4 regions of the Streptomyces sp. SLBN-118 genome follow, and region 1 is predicted to be linked to each of the others. Evidence: riboswitches for the same ligand, from Rfam matches in the RefSeq annotation. Region 1 holds a riboswitch; each other region holds the start of a gene.

Region 1 (3,846 bases):
TCCCACGCTGCTGGATTCGCTCGCCGAGCGCCTGCGCCGGCGGGGCTACCCGGTCCAGGCGATCCCGTACGCCGAATGGATCGCCGCTCTGGTGAAGTACGCGGCCGGGCACCCCACCGACCCGATAACCCCGTTCGTCCCGCTCTTCGTCGACCGCTGTGCCCGCGCCGACATGACCGTGAGCGAGATGTACTTCCAGGGCGTTTTCACGGAGTTCACCCGCGACAACGCGGAACGGGCCCTGGCGGACGCCGGGATCGACACTCCGCCGGTGGACGCGATGATGGACGGCTACATCGACTACCTCCAACAAGCCGACTATGTGAGGCCGGTGAAGAACCAGGAGCAGGGAGCGTCACGGTGGTGAGCCGATGCCCGGGCTGGGAGACGCTGGACGTGCTGGGAGCCGCGCCCGACGGTCCGGTGGCCTTCTCCGCCGACCTCAGTCCCACCAGCCTCCTGAAGGCGTACCGGGCAGGGGTCTATCCGTTCCCGGCATCCGACGAGTACACCCGCGTCCTCAACGAGGTGGTCTTCGCCGACCAGGTCGAGGACGGCCGCATCCCGCTCGTGGGGGAGGACTCGGCCGATCCCTACGCCGTCTCCTGGTGGTCGCCCGACCCCAGGCCGGTGCTGCCCGTCTCGGCCGCGCACCTCAGCCGGAGCCTCGCCCGGCAGCTGCGCAACAAGCTGCCGTGGTCGACCAGCATGAACCAGAGGTTCGAGCAGGTCGTCCGCGAATGCAGCACCGACCGCGACCCCCTGTGGCTCACCGAAGAGCTGATCGCGAGCCTGATCAGCCTCCACGAGCTGGGGCATGCTCACAGCGTCGAGGTGTGGGAGGGCGACGATCTGGTCGGCGGTGTCTTCGGCCTCCAGGTCGGATCGGTCGTCAGCATGGACTCGATGTTCTTCCATCGTCCAGGTGCCTCGAAGGTCGCGGTGTCCGACCTCGCGGCGCGCTTCGCCGAGGCCGGCGGTGAGCTGCTCGACGCGCAGCGGGACAGCCCGCACGTCCGCGGCCTGGGCGCCCTTCTCGTACCGCGGAAGGAGTATGTGCGACATCTCCGCGGCACCGGGCGCGACGGCCTCCCGATGCCCACCGCCACCTTGCCCGCCCGCCGCCTCGCCGAGCCGGCGGCCGGACACGGTGCTGGGGTCGCCCCGTCGCGCTGACACGAGCCACGCTCGATGGCACAGCCTCGAACTCGGGCACATGCAGCGGACCGGCGAACTCCAGTGCCGGTCGCAGGCTCCGCCCGCCCAGCAGCACAGCGTCCCGTAATAGTCGATGGTGAGCACCGAGCCCAGTCCGATGACCAGTGCCGCCAGATGTACGAACAGCGCGACCGTGCGGGCCGTTTGGCCGACGTCCACGTGCAGTCGGTATCACCTCGCGCGCCGACCTGATCCGCCGGTTCGCAGCCCGGACGTGCTCCGGCACATGATCCGCGGTAGCCGTCGCCGTGCAGAAGGCTGTCGGGCAGGTTCACAGACGGAGCGGCGTGCGGGTTGGCGGACCGTCAGTCGTCGAAGTGCGTCTGGGAACCGGCGGTGGACGTGGTGGTACCGCACGCCAGCAGCAGGTCGTGGTCGTTGACGGCCGGGCGCCCGTCGGACAGGACGTTCAACTGGAGCGTGGGGTCATAGGCGTAAGGGACCACGTCCGGGGCAGGCACGGCGGGACGGGCATAGTTCAGTGCGAACGGTCTCATGATGTCTCCTCATACGTGCCGGTGGGGCGGCAGGCTCCGAACTTCCTCATCGGGCAGGGGTGTTGGGGCGGTGGTTGCGCGCAGCCACCGACAACGTCCTTCCGGACCGCAACGACAGCCGCCGATTTCCGGGCCCGCCGAACGGGCACCGGCTGTCGCGCTCGTACGGATGACGGGTGACCGGGGTCCACGGCTGAGGTCGCATCGCGCTGCGCCTGGGCGAAGCGTCGACCAGGGCGACGTGTCAGGTCTCCGCGCGATGGTGACGCCGGACGGCACATCGATACGGGACAGCAGCCCGTACTGCGTGTACTCGCCGACGGCGTGCTTGATCAGGACCTCTAGCCGAATGTTTCGCCTCGGCCGACGGCACAGGCGCGGCTGACGAGCTGCCGGGTGGCGGCCTGGTGATGTGGGACGCGTTGTCGTCCGACTGCAGATGTCAAGGTGGCTCCGTACTCCGAACGCCTACGAGGTGAGCTGTCGGGTTCGGGCTGGAGTTGCCCGGCCGTGGTTCTCACGGCTTCACCCCAAGCCGCCCGGGTACGTGTTGTCCCGTACGGCGCAAGTGGGTCCCCCGCTCCTGCCAGGCGGTGTGGTGATGTGCTGCCGCGCGCCGGGGGCAGGATTAGGCGGTCCGGCCACGCGGTGTTCGACTTCTCCGAACGCCGAGCACGTTAGGGGGACCTTGCGTTCGAGCACAAGGTCTCCACAACCGGACTTGCATCAACTGGCTTTTCCTACAAGTGAGTTCGTGATAGGTACACCCGGTACCCCCGGTAAGGAGTGATGCGTGCAGGCGTTTGCGTGTCAGTAATCCAGGCTGCTAAGACGGTGCCGACCCGCGTCGACAGCGCTTGCCTTGCCGGCTCCGGACGGAGTGCGGGCACTCCCCCGAGCACGAGGCAAACGGGCGCTGCGGCCTTGATTACCGGGCCGCCCGACGGGGGCCGCGTGGTGCCTTCAGGGCGAGGAGCGGGCCGATGGCGAGAAGTACGGCGAGGGCGGCACAGCCGTGGGTGAGGGTGGAGAGAGCCAATACCGGCGACGAGGAGCGAGGTGACGGCGTCCTCGCTGAACCCGCCGAGGTTGGCGCCGATACCGTGGGCGCCGAGGGCGGGGTGAAGCCGGCGGCGTAGAGCGGCCACATGGCCCGCTTCGAGGCTATGGCGGTGGCGGGTCACGGGGTCGGCTCCTCGTCGGGGGCGTGCAGAGCGGCGAAGACGCGCTCTGCGTAGTCCTCACAGACGGCGGTGCAGTGTTTGAGGCGCCCCGGTGGCCTCGGTGGCCTCCGGGGCGCCAGTCACATCTCGGGAACCCAGGTAAGTACGGCCTTCCTGGAAGTCGTACCGGTCTGGTGAAACGATGTCCGTAGGCAGCAGCCGCCGGTGCGGCGCTTCTCCGTGCCCGCCCGGCCAGGAGCAGGGAGGCAGGAGCCATGCAGGGCGACCCCGAGGTCCTGGAGTTCCTCAACGAGCAGCTGACCGCGGAGCTGACCGCAATCAATCAGTACTTCCTGCACGCCAAGATGCAGGAGAACTTCGGCTGGCCCAAACTTGCGGCGCACACCCGGCACGAGTCGTTCGACGAGATGAATCACGCGGAGGTCCTGACCGACCGGATCCTCCTGCTGGACGGTCTGCCGAACTACCAGCGGCTCTTCCATGTACGGGTGGGCCAGAGCGTCACCGAGATGTTCCAGGCCGACCGCGAGGTCGAAGTCGAAGCGATCGACCGCCTCAAGCGCGGCGTCGAGGTGATGCGGGCCAAGGGCGACATCACCTCGGCCAACCTCTTCGAGTCGATCCTTGCCGACGAGGAAGCCCATATCGACTACCTCGACACCCAGCTCGACCTGGTCGAAAAGCTGGGTGAACCGCTCTATCTCGCCCAGCTGATCGAGCAGCCGGAGAGCTGAGCTCGCGGGTTCACACTCCGGCCGCGGTGACCACGGCGTCGGTGGCGAAGCCGAGCAGCAGGCCCAACAGGATCATCCAGGTGGTCAGTTCCTTCATGGCGGCCCGGCGGACAACGGCGAGCAGCTCGATGATCACGTAGAGGATGGACCCGGCAGCCAGGCCCAGGAAGGCGATGCTGAGGGTTTCGTTGACGACCTGCTGGCCGACCAGGG
Region 2 (3,846 bases), 1.4 Mb from region 1:
GCAATTCCGCTACGAGTCGGAGCGCGGCCACGGTGGGAAAGGGACAGCTCGCCATGGCAGACCATCAGGAAGCCTCCGTCACACTGCCGAGCGATCCCGCCTCGGTCTCCGCCGCCCGGAGATACGCCGCACACGTGGTCTCCGAGTGGGGCCTGCCCGTCGAGACCGAAGCCCTCGAGACCGTCCGGCTGATCGTCTCCGAACTCGCCACGAACGCCGTCCAGCACACCTTCGGCCAGTCCCCGACGTTCACCGTGGACCTGCGTCTCGACCGTGACGAGGAACTGCGCATCGGCGTCACCGACAGTCATCCCAGGTGGCCGCAGCGGCTGCCGGCCGCGGTCCGGCAGGACAACGGCCGCGGCATGGTCATCATTCGCAGCCTCACCGCGGAGTGCGGCGGACAGCTCTCGGTCACTCCGACCCCGGAAGGCGGCAAGACGGTCTGGATCGCCCTTCCGTGGACGGCCCCGGTCCAGAGCTGAGACGGCCGGAAGACTTCGGCCCGACGGCCGGTGCCCCTGCCGGCCGGCCCGTGCGTTCACGCCCGGCCGAACGCCCCCCGCAGCAGCGCCCGAAGAGACTGCGCCGCGGGCCCGGACTCCTCGCCCCGGTGCACCACCGAGATCGTCCGGCGGAAGTCCGCCGGGTCCAACTGCCGTACGCCCAGCGGCGTCGCCGACATCGCCGCGACCATCTCCGGCACCACCGCAACCCCGATCCCCGCACTGACCAGTGCGCACACCAGCGCGTAGCCGGGTGACTCGCACACCACCGCAGGGGTCGCCCCGGCCCGGGCGAGCGCAGTTTCGACCCCCTTGCGGGGCGGATGCGAGGGCGCGCTGCTGATCAGCGGCTGTCCGGCGAGATCGGCCACCGGCAGCCGCCCCGAGCCGCCCGCGAGCGCATGGCCGGGCGCCGTCACCAGGACCAACTCCTCGACCAGCAGCGGGTCCAGGACCACACCCGCGGGCGGCGGCGCAGGCTCGGCCGGTTCGTAGGTGTGTGTCAGCGCAAGATCCACCTCGCCGGCCGCCACTGCCAGGACCCCGTCCGGGGGCTCGTACTCCGCGACGGTCAGTTCCACATCCGGATGCGCCCGGCGGAACGAGCTCAGGACCGGCGGCAGCAGGTGGACACCCACCGTGGTGAAGGTCCCCACCCGCAACCGCCCGCCGGCCAGTCCGGACAGCCGCGCCAGCTCGTGCCGCGCCCGGTCCATCTCGTCCAGGACCCGGCGGGCCCGCGCTGCGAGCAGCTCGCCCGCGGCGGTCAGCCGTGCCCCGCGATGACTGCGCACCAGAAGAGCCGCCCCGGCCTCGCGCTCCAGCTTGGCCAGCTGCTGGGAGAGGGCGGGTGCGGTGTAGCCCAGGCGGGACGCGGCCCGGGTGATCGAGCCGGCCTCGGCGACCGCTACGAGCGCCGCCAGTCGTGTCGGGTCGTACATGGCAATCCCTTAAGCATTGCTTTAGGCCTACCCAGAACATTATAAGTACACGTTAAGGCTGTGGCCGGTCCAGGATGGTGGCCATGGACGCACAACTGTTCGCCTTCATCGGGGTCGCCGCGGGCATGGTCGCCATGCCGGGCGCGGACTTCACCGTCGTCGTACGCAATGCGCTCGCCTCCCGGCGCGCGGGCGTGGCCTGCGCGGTCGGCGTCGCCGGGGGACTGCTCGTGCACACCGCGCTGGCGGTCGCCGGACTCGCGGCCGTTCTGGTCGCCGTTCCGGTGTTGTTCCGCACGCTGCAGATTCTGGGCGGTGCCTATGTGCTCTACCTGGGCGTACGGGCCGTACGCTCCGCCCTGCGCCCGGTGCTCGCGGTGGAGGATCCCGAGGCCGCGGCCACGCAGGGCATCGGCCGCAGCCTGCGCCAGGGCTTCCTCACGAACGTCCTCAACCCGAAGGCGCCCGTTCTCTTCCTGAGCCTGCTCCCGCAGTTCGTTCCGGACGGTGCGGCGGTACTGCCGCGCACCTTGCTGCTTGCGTCGATCGTCGTCGCTCTGGCGCTGCTGTGGTTCCCGGCGGTGGCCCTGCTCGTGGACCGTCTCGGGAAGTGGCTGCGCAGGCCGCGCACCACCCGGGCCGTCGAAGGCGTCACCGGCGGTGCGCTCACGGCTCTGGGAGTGACCCTGCTCGCCGAGCCGCTCGCGCACTGACCCCGGGGCGCCGGAGGACGGTCCGTCAGCGGACCCGGCCGTACCAGACGCTCTTGGTCCAGATCTTCTCCAGCTTCACCCAGGAGCCGGTCTTCGGCGAGTGCCAGATCCTGCCGCGGCCGGCGTAGATGCCCACGTGGTAGACCCTGCTGCCGGAGTGGAAGAAGACCAGGTCTCCCTGCTGCCTCGAGGAGGCCGGGACACGACGGGTCTTGTTGAACTGCTGCTGAGCCGTACGGGGGAGCTTCTTGCCCACCCTTTTGTACGAATAAAGCGTCAGCCCCGAGCAGTCGAACCGGGAGGGACCCGCGGCGCCGTACCTGTAGGGCGCCCCCCTCTTCGAGGCGGCCACCTTGAGCGCAGCCTTCGCGCGGGTCGTTGCCGCATGGGCCTCGGGAACGGTGCCCGGGACCAGCAGAGAGCCGCCGACGGCGGCAAGGGTCAGTGCCGACACGGCGCCCGCCCTGGTCATCAACAACGGGACATGAATCTGCGGATTCATGCGCAACCCTTCGTCAGCCGCCTGTGAAGGATGACCTGTCGGGTTCGGACGGACGAAGATGCCCGGCCGCGGCTGCGGCTTCACCCCAAGGGACCGCCGGGCTGTCCGGCTGTCCCGTCCTGCTTGGGTCCTCCACTCCTGCCGAAGCGCTTCTGTCGACCAGACATCCGGTGCGGCGGCAGGACTCGGCGTCCGCCCGGACCGCCCCACCGAGATGGTGAGGGCTTGTCGTCCCAGGGATCTTGACCCATGCCGCGCCGGATTTCCGAGTTGAAGCGTCCGTAAGTGAGCTTTGCCACCGCTGACCTGTTCGGGTGGACAGGGGAGATTAGCAGACGAGTACACGACAGTTGAGGAGCCTCGCACCAGCGCAGGAGCAAGGCATTCCGCCCGATCGGTAGTCACAGTGCGCAAGTTGTCCGTAGTCGCGGGCGGTGTGTCGACTGCATCGAATGGGGGATGTACACCAGTACCCTGATGGCGTAGGCGGAAGCGGGTGTTTCGTCAACTCATCGCCGCGGGCGGCATCGTCACCCGTCGCGCCCGCCGCTCGCCGTCGAGCACTCTGAGTGCTTCGGCCAGCGTCGCCGCATGAACCTCGCTCTCACCGCGCAGGTGCATCAGGGTCAGGGCGTTCTTGAGCGCCTCGGCCCGTCCGACCAGCGCCTGTGCCGCGCGGAGTGCGCCGTACGTGTGCGTCGCGCGGGCCGGGTTGATCCTGCCCAGCAGATCGAGCACCTCCAGATAGCTGTCGACGAACTCGCACTCGGCGCGGGTCAGTGCGGGCAGCGGGGGCAGTTCGGGTGGCAGCATCCGGCGCTCACCTCGAACCGGCGGAGGAGAGCGAGGTCTTGCGGTTCTTGATCACATGGTCCACCAGCCCGTAGGCCAGGGCGGCCTCGGCATCAAAGATCTTGTCGCGCTCCAGGTCGGCGGCTATCCGCTCGGTGGTCTGGCCGGTGTGGTGTACGAGCATCCCGGCGAGTTGGGTCCGCAGGCGCAGCAACTCCTGTGCCTGGATCTCCAGATCGGAGGGCCGGCCCTGCAACGGCTCCTCGAGCGCGGGCTGCTGCAGGACGATCCGGGCGCCGGGCAGCGCCATCCGCTTACCCGGGGCCCCGGCGGAGAGCAGCAGCGCGGCGGTGGAGGCGGCCTGCCCGAGGCAGGTCGTCTCCACGTCGCAG
Region 3 (3,846 bases), on a different contig from region 1:
CCTCCTCGTAGAGCTTGTCGACCTTGGCCTTGACCTGTGCGGGGGTGGGAGCGGGGTCGGCAAGTGCGGTGCCGTCGAATGCGGTGGCCGTCGCGGCGCCGGCGAGCGCGAGGGTGGCGGCGGTCCGCCCCGCGGGCCCGGTGAGCGGATGCTGCTTCGGTTTCCGGTGCGCTGCCACGAGGGCGTCCACGTCCTTCCGTCTTCCCTGCGGTCCGAGCCCGAGTCCGGCGGCGGTCCGCACGGGGGAGCGGTCCGCCGCCGGATCTCTCGGCGGTGGTGGCCGACGGCCGTCCGGAAGCCGGGCGGCGGTGAGGAGTCGGTCACCTGAGGAGGACGCTAAACCTGGGGGTCACGCGAGAGCTGCGTATGGACCGGTTTTGCCCAAAGGTGGACATCCTGGATCGATTTCTGATAGCGGACCCGATGGCACCGGGCCGACCCCGGTAGCGCTGTGACCGATGCGTCGAAAGAGGCACACCTGCCCCAAGGGGGGTGGTACGGGGCCGGCATGCCAGGGGCATAAGAACGCCCGGGCGCGCTTCGGAAGCCCGGGCGTTCGGCTGCTGCGGTGTTACGCGGGGCGCACACTGCCGTAGATCGGCATGTAGTAGATCGACTCCTCGCGGACGTTCGTACCGGGCTTCGGCGCGTGGATCATCATGCCGTCGCCGATGTAGATGCCCACGTGGCTGATGTCGTCGTAGAAGAACACCAGGTCACCCGGGAGCAGATCCTTCGTCGCGACCCGCGTGCCCACGTTCACCTGGTCCCAGGTGGTGCGCGGCAGGTCCACGCCCGCCGCCTTCCAGGCGGCCTGGGTGAGCCCCGAGCAGTCGTACGAACTGGGCCCGGACGCTCCCCAGACGTACGGCTTGCCGATCTGGGCGCGGGCGAAGGCGAGGACCTTGTCGGCCTTGGCCGCGTAGCTGTCGGCGGTGCCGGTGCCGGTGCCGGTTCCTGTGCTCGTGCCGGTGCTGGTGTCCTGGCGCTGGGCGGCCTCCTGCTGCTGTCGCGCCGCCTCCTCCGCCTTGGCGCGGGCCTCCGCCTCCGCCTCGGCCTTGGCCTTGGCTTCGGCCTTGAGGCGGGCCTCCTCCTGCTTCTGGCGCTCGATCGCGGCGAGCCGGGCCTTCTCCTCCGCGGTCAGCTTCGACAGCAGCGCCCGTGCCTCGGCGAGCTTCGACTGGACCTCCTGCTTGCTGGTGCGCAGGGCCTTCTGCGAGAGCGTGAGCGACTCGAGCTTCTCGGTCGCCGTGGCGCGCTGCTTGGCGGCTGCGGCGCGCTGGTTCTCGTAGTCGTCGATCACGGTGCGCTGACGGTCGGTCATCCGGTCCATCAGCTGTGTCTGGTCGAAGTACGCCTGCGGGCTGTCCGCGAAAAGCAGCGCGGCGGTCGGGGCGACGGCTCCCGTGCGGTATTGCGCGGCCGCGTAGTTGCCCAGCGCTCTGCGCGACTCGTTCAGCTTGTCGGTGCGCGTGGCGGCCTCGTCGAGCAGCTCGTCGACCTCGCGCCGCTTCTCGTCGGTCGATTCCTTGGCCTTGTTGTACTTCTCGGTCGCGGTGCCGGCCTGCCGGTACAGGTCGTCGACCTTCTTCTGCACCTCTTCGATGGAGGGCTTCGGCTCGGTCGGCACGGCGTTGGCGCTCTGCGTCGACAGCAGCGTGACGCCGGCGATGGCCGCCGTCGTCAGCCCGACGGCGGGTGAGGTCGTGGTACGGCTGCGTTCTTTGCGATGCGACGCCAAGGCCGGCATCTCCTTCTTCCGTGGACCGCCTACCGGGTTAGCTGTCGGGTTCGGGCGGAACGGAAGGTCGCCCTACGGACCGGATGGGGCTCGGTCCGATTCACCCCGGTTGTGCATGATGGGTCCCCGGCTTCGAACTTCCTTACGGAAAGCCCGAATTCGGCGCAGGCTGCCCGATGTGGCGCGGATCGCCAGGGGGATACGGGCCGCCTGGTCGAGCACCGTAGCCAACTCGTGTGGTCGCTGTGAAGGTTGATGTTCGATATGCCCGATACATTTTCGTGACCTTGCCGATCGGCGGACCCGGACGCTCCGGAAGTTGACCCGGCGACATGGCTCGATCACGCAGAGTCGCGGGAGTTACGGAGGGTGGTGACCCGATGCGGCGGCAAGCTGTCAGTGCGGCGGCCTAGACTCGTAGAGCGATGAGCAGCCTCTTTGACGACAGCTTCCTGGCGGACCTCCAGCCCAGCTCGGAGCACCCTCCGCCGCCGCCCGAGGACCCGGCCCCGGAGGAGATGCCCGACGATCTCTTCCAGGGTGCCTACGACGTGCCCCCGGCCCGGGATCCGTACCACCGCGACGGCGCCCCGCGCACCGTTGTGGATCCCGCCGCGCTCCTCGAAGGGCTCAACGAACAGCAGCGCGCCGCCGTCGTGCACACCGGCTCGCCGCTGCTCATCGTCGCCGGAGCCGGATCCGGCAAGACCCGCGTGCTGACCCACCGGATCGCGTATCTGCTGGGGAGCCGCAGCGTCCACCCCGGCCAGATACTGGCGATCACCTTCACCAACAAGGCCGCCGGTGAGATGAAGGAGCGCGTCGGGCAGCTCGTCGGGCCGCGCGCCAACGCCATGTGGGTGTCCACCTTCCACAGCGCGTGCGTCCGCATCCTGCGCCGGGAGTCCAAGAGGCTCGGCTTCACCTCGTCGTTCTCGATCTACGACGCGGCGGACTCGAAGCGGCTGATGGCGCTGGTCTGCCGGGACCTCGATCTCGATCCCAAGAAGTTCCCGCCGAAGTCCTTCAGCGCCAAGATCTCGAACCTGAAGAACGAGCTGATCGACGAGGAGACCTTCGCCGACCAGGCCGCCGACGGTTTCGAGAAGACGCTCGCCGAGGCGTACCGCATGTACCAGGGCAGGCTGCGCGAGGCCAATGCGCTGGACTTCGACGACATCATCATGACGACGGTGCATCTGCTCCAGGCGTTTCCGGACGTCGCCGAGCACTACCGGCGCCGCTTCCGCCATGTCCTGGTGGACGAGTATCAGGACACCAACCACGCTCAGTACACACTCGTACGCGAGCTGGTGGGGACGGGGTACGAGGACTTGGCGCCGGCCGAGCTCTGCGTTGTCGGTGACGCCGACCAGTCGATCTACGCCTTCCGCGGCGCGACCATCCGCAACATCCTCCAGTTCGAGGAGGACTACCCGGACGCGACGACGATCCTGCTGGAGCAGAACTACCGCTCGACGCAGACGATCCTGTCCGCAGCCAACGCGGTCATCGAGCGGAACGAAAGCCGCCGCCCCAAGAACCTGTGGACGAACGCGGGCGCGGGCGCGCAGATCACCGGCTATGTCGCCGACACCGAGCACGACGAGGCGCAGTTCGTAGCCGACGAGATCGACCGGCTGACCGACACGGGCGACGCGAAGGCGGGCGACGTCGCCGTCTTCTACCGTACGAACGCCCAGTCCCGTGTCTTCGAAGAGATCTTCATCCGCGTCGGACTGCCCTACAAGGTCGTCGGCGGAGTGCGCTTCTACGAGCGCAAGGAGGTGCGGGATGTGCTGGCGTATCTGCGGGTGCTCGCCAACCCGGAGGACAACGTCCCGCTGCGCCGGATCCTGAACGTCCCCAAGCGCGGCATCGGCGATCGCGCCGAGGCGATGATCGACGCACTCGCGCTGCGCGAGAAAATCACCTTCCCGCAGGCGCTGCGCCGCGTCGACGAGGCGTACGGCATGGCGGCCCGCTCCGCCAACGCCGTGAAGCGCTTCAACGTGCTGATGGAGGAACTTCGCACGGTCGTCGACTCGGGCGCGGGCCCGGCGGTGGTGCTGGAGGCCGTTCTGGAGCGCACCGGCTACCTTGCC
Region 4 (3,846 bases), on a different contig from region 1:
GCCCTCGGACTCCAGGGTGCGCAGGGCTTCGCGCACCGGGACCCGGGAGACGCCGTAGCGGCGCGCCAACTGCTCCTCGGTGAGCCGGCTGCCGCGCTCGAATACACCGGAGACGATGTCGTCGCGGATCGCCGTGCATACCGAGTGCGCGGGAATGCGCATACCGAACCTCCGCTTAATCCGCACGAAACGCAGCCGATTGACGTCTGTTCAGTGACTCTATTGCAGCGGGCCGGGATTTCCGACGGCACTCGGGATTCCAGGGATATCTTTTGGCCAGGGATCCAAACGCCGAAGGCCCCGGCAGGAAGCCGGGGCCTTCTCGCGGTACGCGCTCGGGCGCGCGTGCTCAGACGGCGACGCCGTGCGCACGCAGGTACGCGACCGGGTCGATGTCGGAGCCGTACTCGGAGCCGGTGCGCGCCTCGAAGTGGAGGTGGGGCCCGGTGGTGTTGCCGGTCGCGCCGGAGAGACCTATCTGGGCGCCCGGGGTGACGCTCTGGCCCACCGAGACCGTGATCGAGGAGAGGTGGCCGTACTGCGTGTACGAGCCGTCCCTCATCTTGATCACGACGTTGTTGCCGTAGGCGCCGCCCCAGCCGGCCTCGACGACGGTGCCGGATCCGACCGCGTGCACGGTGGTGCCGGAGGCGGCGTGGAAGTCGATGCCGGTGTGGCTGCCGGAGGACCAGACGGCGCCGCCGGTCTTGTAGCCCGTGGAGATGTACGAGCCGCTGATCGGCGCGACGAAGGAGTTGAGGCGCTTGCGCTCGGCCTCCCGTGCGGCGCGCTCCTTGGCTTCGCGGGCGGCCTTGACGCGGGCCTCGGCCTTGCGCTTCGCCGCCGCCTCGGCCTTCGCCTCGGCGGCCTCCTGCTTCTGGGCGGCAGCCTGGTCGGCGATCTGGTCCGCGAGGGTGTCGTCGGTGACCAGCTGGGTCATCCCGGTGTCCTCGACAGGAGTCATGCCCGGGGTGGCGGCGAGCGCCGGGGAAGCGAGGGTTCCGATGACGCCGGTCGTGGCAAGGGCCGCTGCGCCCGCCATGCTCGCGCTCTTGCGCGAAAGGCGGCTCGGGGCACGGTGCTTCCCGGTGGCACGGGTGAACGCCATGAAGTGGCTGGTCCTTTCCTTCCTTCTCGCCTACCGGGTTAGCTGACGGGTTCGGAGCAGGAAGGTCTCCTACGGGCCCCTCCGTACGGATACGAAGGCGTCCGATTCACCCCAGGGACTGAGTGGGTCCCCGGCTCCCCAGGCTCGCGCCTGACGGGGACTCGGCGATGGCTGTCCGATGCCGCGGCTGCGGCGGGCTACTGGCGAACAGCCGGACCGACGCTAGGCGGGCCGACTTTCAATCGCCAAACAGACAGGCCCTTTTGTAGTGCATGCCACAGGGCAGAGCGGCAGCCTCCACAACAAAGCGGACAAGACGCGGAACCCCGACATCGCTTGGATGCCGGGGTTCCGCTTGCCTGTTGCGCCGGGTTCGGCCGGAGTTGTCCGGACCGTGCTCCGGCACCCCGAGAGCTGGTCAGCCGGTGACCACGGTCACGTCGCCGATGCCCAGCGCCCTGACCGGCTCCTCGATCTCCGAAGCGTCCCCGACGAGCACCGTGACCAGACGGTCCACCGGGAAGGCGCTGACGGCCGCTGCCGTCGCCTCCACGGTGCCGGTCTCGGCCAGCCGCACGTACAACTGCGCCTGGTAGTCGTCCGGGAGGAACTGCTCGACCTGGTCGGCGAGCGTGCCCGCGACGGACGCGGCCGTCTCGAACTTCAGCGGAGCGACACCCACCAGGTTCTGCACCGCCACGTCACGCTCGGCGTCGGTGAGCCCCTCGGCGGCGAGCGTCCGCAGCACCTTCCACAGGTCGTCCAGCGCCGGTCCCGTGTTGGGGGTGTCCACCGAGCCGCTGATCGCCAGCATCGAGGCGCCCGAGCCGTCGGGGGCGGACCTCAGCACCTGGCCGAAGGCCCGTACGCCGTAGGTGTAGCCCTTCTCCTCGCGCAGCACACGGTCCAGACGCGAGGTGAGAGTGCCGCCGAGGCAGTACGTCCCGAGCACCTGCGCGGGCCAGACGCGGTCGTGCCGGTCAGCGCCGATCCGGCCGATCAGCAGCTGCGTCTGCACGGCGCCCGGCCGGTCCACGATGACCACGCGGCCAGTGTCGTCGGCGGTGACCGGCGGGACGGGACGGGGCTTGGCGCTGTCGCCCGTCCAGGTGCCGAAGGTCTCGGCGAGCACGGCATCCAGGTCGACTCCGGTGAGGTCGCCGACGATCACCGCGGTGGCGGTGGCGGGCCGGACATGCGCCTCGTAGAAGGCGCGCACGGCGGCGGAATCGATCCGGGCCACGGTCTCCTCGGTGCCCTGGCGGGGGCGTGACATACGGGCGACGGCCGGGAAAAGCTCCTTGGAGAGCTCCTTGGCCGCGCGGCGGGCCGGGTTGGCCGTCTCGTGCGGGATCTCGTCGAGACGGTTGCGTACCAGCCGCTCCACCTCGCTGTCGGCGAAGGCGGGCGCACGCAGCGCCTCGGCCAGCAGGCCCAGCGCCTTGGGGAGCCGGGAGACCGGGACCTCCAGGGAGACGCGGACCCCGGCGTGGTCGGCGTGCGCGTCGAGGGTCGCGCCGCAGCGCTCCAGCTCGGCTGCGAACTCCTCGGCCGTGTGCTTGTCGGTGCCCTCCGACAGGGCGCGCGCCATGATCGTGGCGACACCGTCGATACCCTCGGGCTCGGCGTCCAGCGGGGCGTCGAGGGAGAGCTCGACGGCCACCACCTGCTGGCCGGGACGGTGGCAGCGCAGCACGGTCAGACCGTTGTCCAGCGTGCCGCGCTCGGGGGCGGGAAAGGCCCAGGGCCGGGCGACGCCCGCCGTCGGCTGCGGGTGGTACGTCATCGTCACGGCAGCGTCGCTCACTGGTCCGCCTCTTCCTCTTCGTTGCTTCCCTCGGGCGCCGAGACGGGTTCGTACACCAGCACCGCCCGGTTGTCGGGGCGCAGCCGGGCCTTGGCGACCGCCTGCACCTCCTCGGCGGTGACATCGAGCACCCTCTGCACCGCGGTCAGCGCCAGCTGCGGGTCGCCGAACAGCACGGCGTACCTGCACAGTTCGTCGGCGCGGCCCGCGACCGTGCCGAGCCGGTCCAGCCACTCACGCTCCAACTGGGCCTGCGCGCGCTCCATCTCCTCCGCCGTGGGACCCTCGGCGGCGAACCGCGCCAGCTCCTCGTCGACCGCGGCCTCGATCTCCGGGACCTCGACGCCGCCGGACGTCTTGACGTCCAGCCAGCCGAGGGAGGGAGCGCCGGCGAGACGCAGCAGACCGAACCCGGCGGCGACGGCCGTCTGGTCGCGACGTACCAGACGGTTGTGCAGCCGGGACGACTCGCCGCCGCCGAGGACGGTGAGCGCGAGATCGGCGGCGTCGCACTCGCGCGTGCCGTCGTGCGGCACCCGGTAGGCGGCCATCAGCGCGCGCGCCGGGACCTCCTCGCGGATCTCCTCGCGCAGCTGCCGGCCGATGACCTCGGGGAGCGAGCCGTCGCGCGGCGGCTGCTTGCCGTCGTGGGAGGGGATGGAGCCGAAATACCTCTCGACCCAGGCGAGCGTCTGTGCCGGGTCGATGTCGCCGACGACCGACAGCACGGCGTTGTTCGGCGCGTAGTACGTACGGAAGAAGGCGCGGGCGTCCTCGAGCGTCGCCGCGTCCAGGTCGGCCATCGAGCCGATCGGGGTGTGGTGGTACGGGTGGCCCTCGGGGTAGGCGAGAGCGGTCAGCCTCTCGAATGCCGTGCCGTAGGGGACGTTGTCGTAGCGCTGGCGGCGCTCGTTCTTGACGACGTCGCGCT

The links. Region 1 has a riboswitch for cyclic di-AMP ahead of tgmA (putative ATP-grasp-modified RiPP). Riboswitches for the same ligand answer to the same signal wherever they lie in the genome.
Positions count from the first base shown of each region.
Region 2: another riboswitch for cyclic di-AMP. It lies ahead of FBY35_RS22820 (C40 family peptidase); the one in region 1 lies ahead of tgmA (putative ATP-grasp-modified RiPP).
Region 3: another riboswitch for cyclic di-AMP. It lies ahead of FBY35_RS13970 (C40 family peptidase); the one in region 1 lies ahead of tgmA (putative ATP-grasp-modified RiPP).
Region 4: another riboswitch for cyclic di-AMP. It lies ahead of FBY35_RS08880 (M23 family metallopeptidase); the one in region 1 lies ahead of tgmA (putative ATP-grasp-modified RiPP).

Region 1 covers NZ_VFNP01000002.1:2,304,812-2,308,657, forward strand. The annotation lists gene FBY35_RS29010 (amino acid adenylation domain-containing protein) at 1-367, shown strand, start outside; gene FBY35_RS29015 (leucyl/phenylalanyl-tRNA--protein transferase) at 364-1,176, shown strand; gene tgmA (putative ATP-grasp-modified RiPP) at 1,524-1,715, opposite strand; cyclic di-AMP (ydaO/yuaA leader) riboswitch at 2,165-2,321, opposite strand; gene FBY35_RS36230 (hypothetical protein) at 2,699-2,854, shown strand; gene bfr (bacterioferritin) at 3,154-3,633, shown strand; gene FBY35_RS29035 (ZIP family metal transporter) at 3,644-3,846, opposite strand, start outside.
Region 2 covers NZ_VFNP01000002.1:940,012-943,857, reverse strand. The annotation lists gene FBY35_RS22835 (ATP-binding protein) at 54-485, shown strand; gene FBY35_RS22830 (LysR family transcriptional regulator) at 542-1,447, opposite strand; gene FBY35_RS22825 (LysE family translocator) at 1,531-2,160, shown strand; gene FBY35_RS22820 (C40 family peptidase) at 2,186-2,662, opposite strand; cyclic di-AMP (ydaO/yuaA leader) riboswitch at 2,666-2,821, opposite strand; gene FBY35_RS22815 (hypothetical protein) at 3,167-3,475, opposite strand; gene FBY35_RS22810 (ATP-dependent Clp protease proteolytic subunit) at 3,483-3,846, opposite strand, start outside.
Region 3 covers NZ_VFNP01000001.1:3,110,066-3,113,911, reverse strand. The annotation lists gene FBY35_RS13975 (C40 family peptidase) at 1-178, opposite strand, end outside; gene FBY35_RS13970 (C40 family peptidase) at 572-1,750, opposite strand; cyclic di-AMP (ydaO/yuaA leader) riboswitch at 1,753-1,916, opposite strand; gene pcrA (DNA helicase PcrA) at 2,167-3,846, shown strand, end outside.
Region 4 covers NZ_VFNP01000001.1:1,972,170-1,976,015, forward strand. The annotation lists gene FBY35_RS08875 (GntR family transcriptional regulator) at 1-162, opposite strand, end outside; gene FBY35_RS08880 (M23 family metallopeptidase) at 350-1,108, opposite strand; cyclic di-AMP (ydaO/yuaA leader) riboswitch at 1,121-1,285, opposite strand; gene FBY35_RS08885 (pitrilysin family protein) at 1,527-2,915, opposite strand; gene FBY35_RS08890 (pitrilysin family protein) at 2,912-3,846, opposite strand, start outside.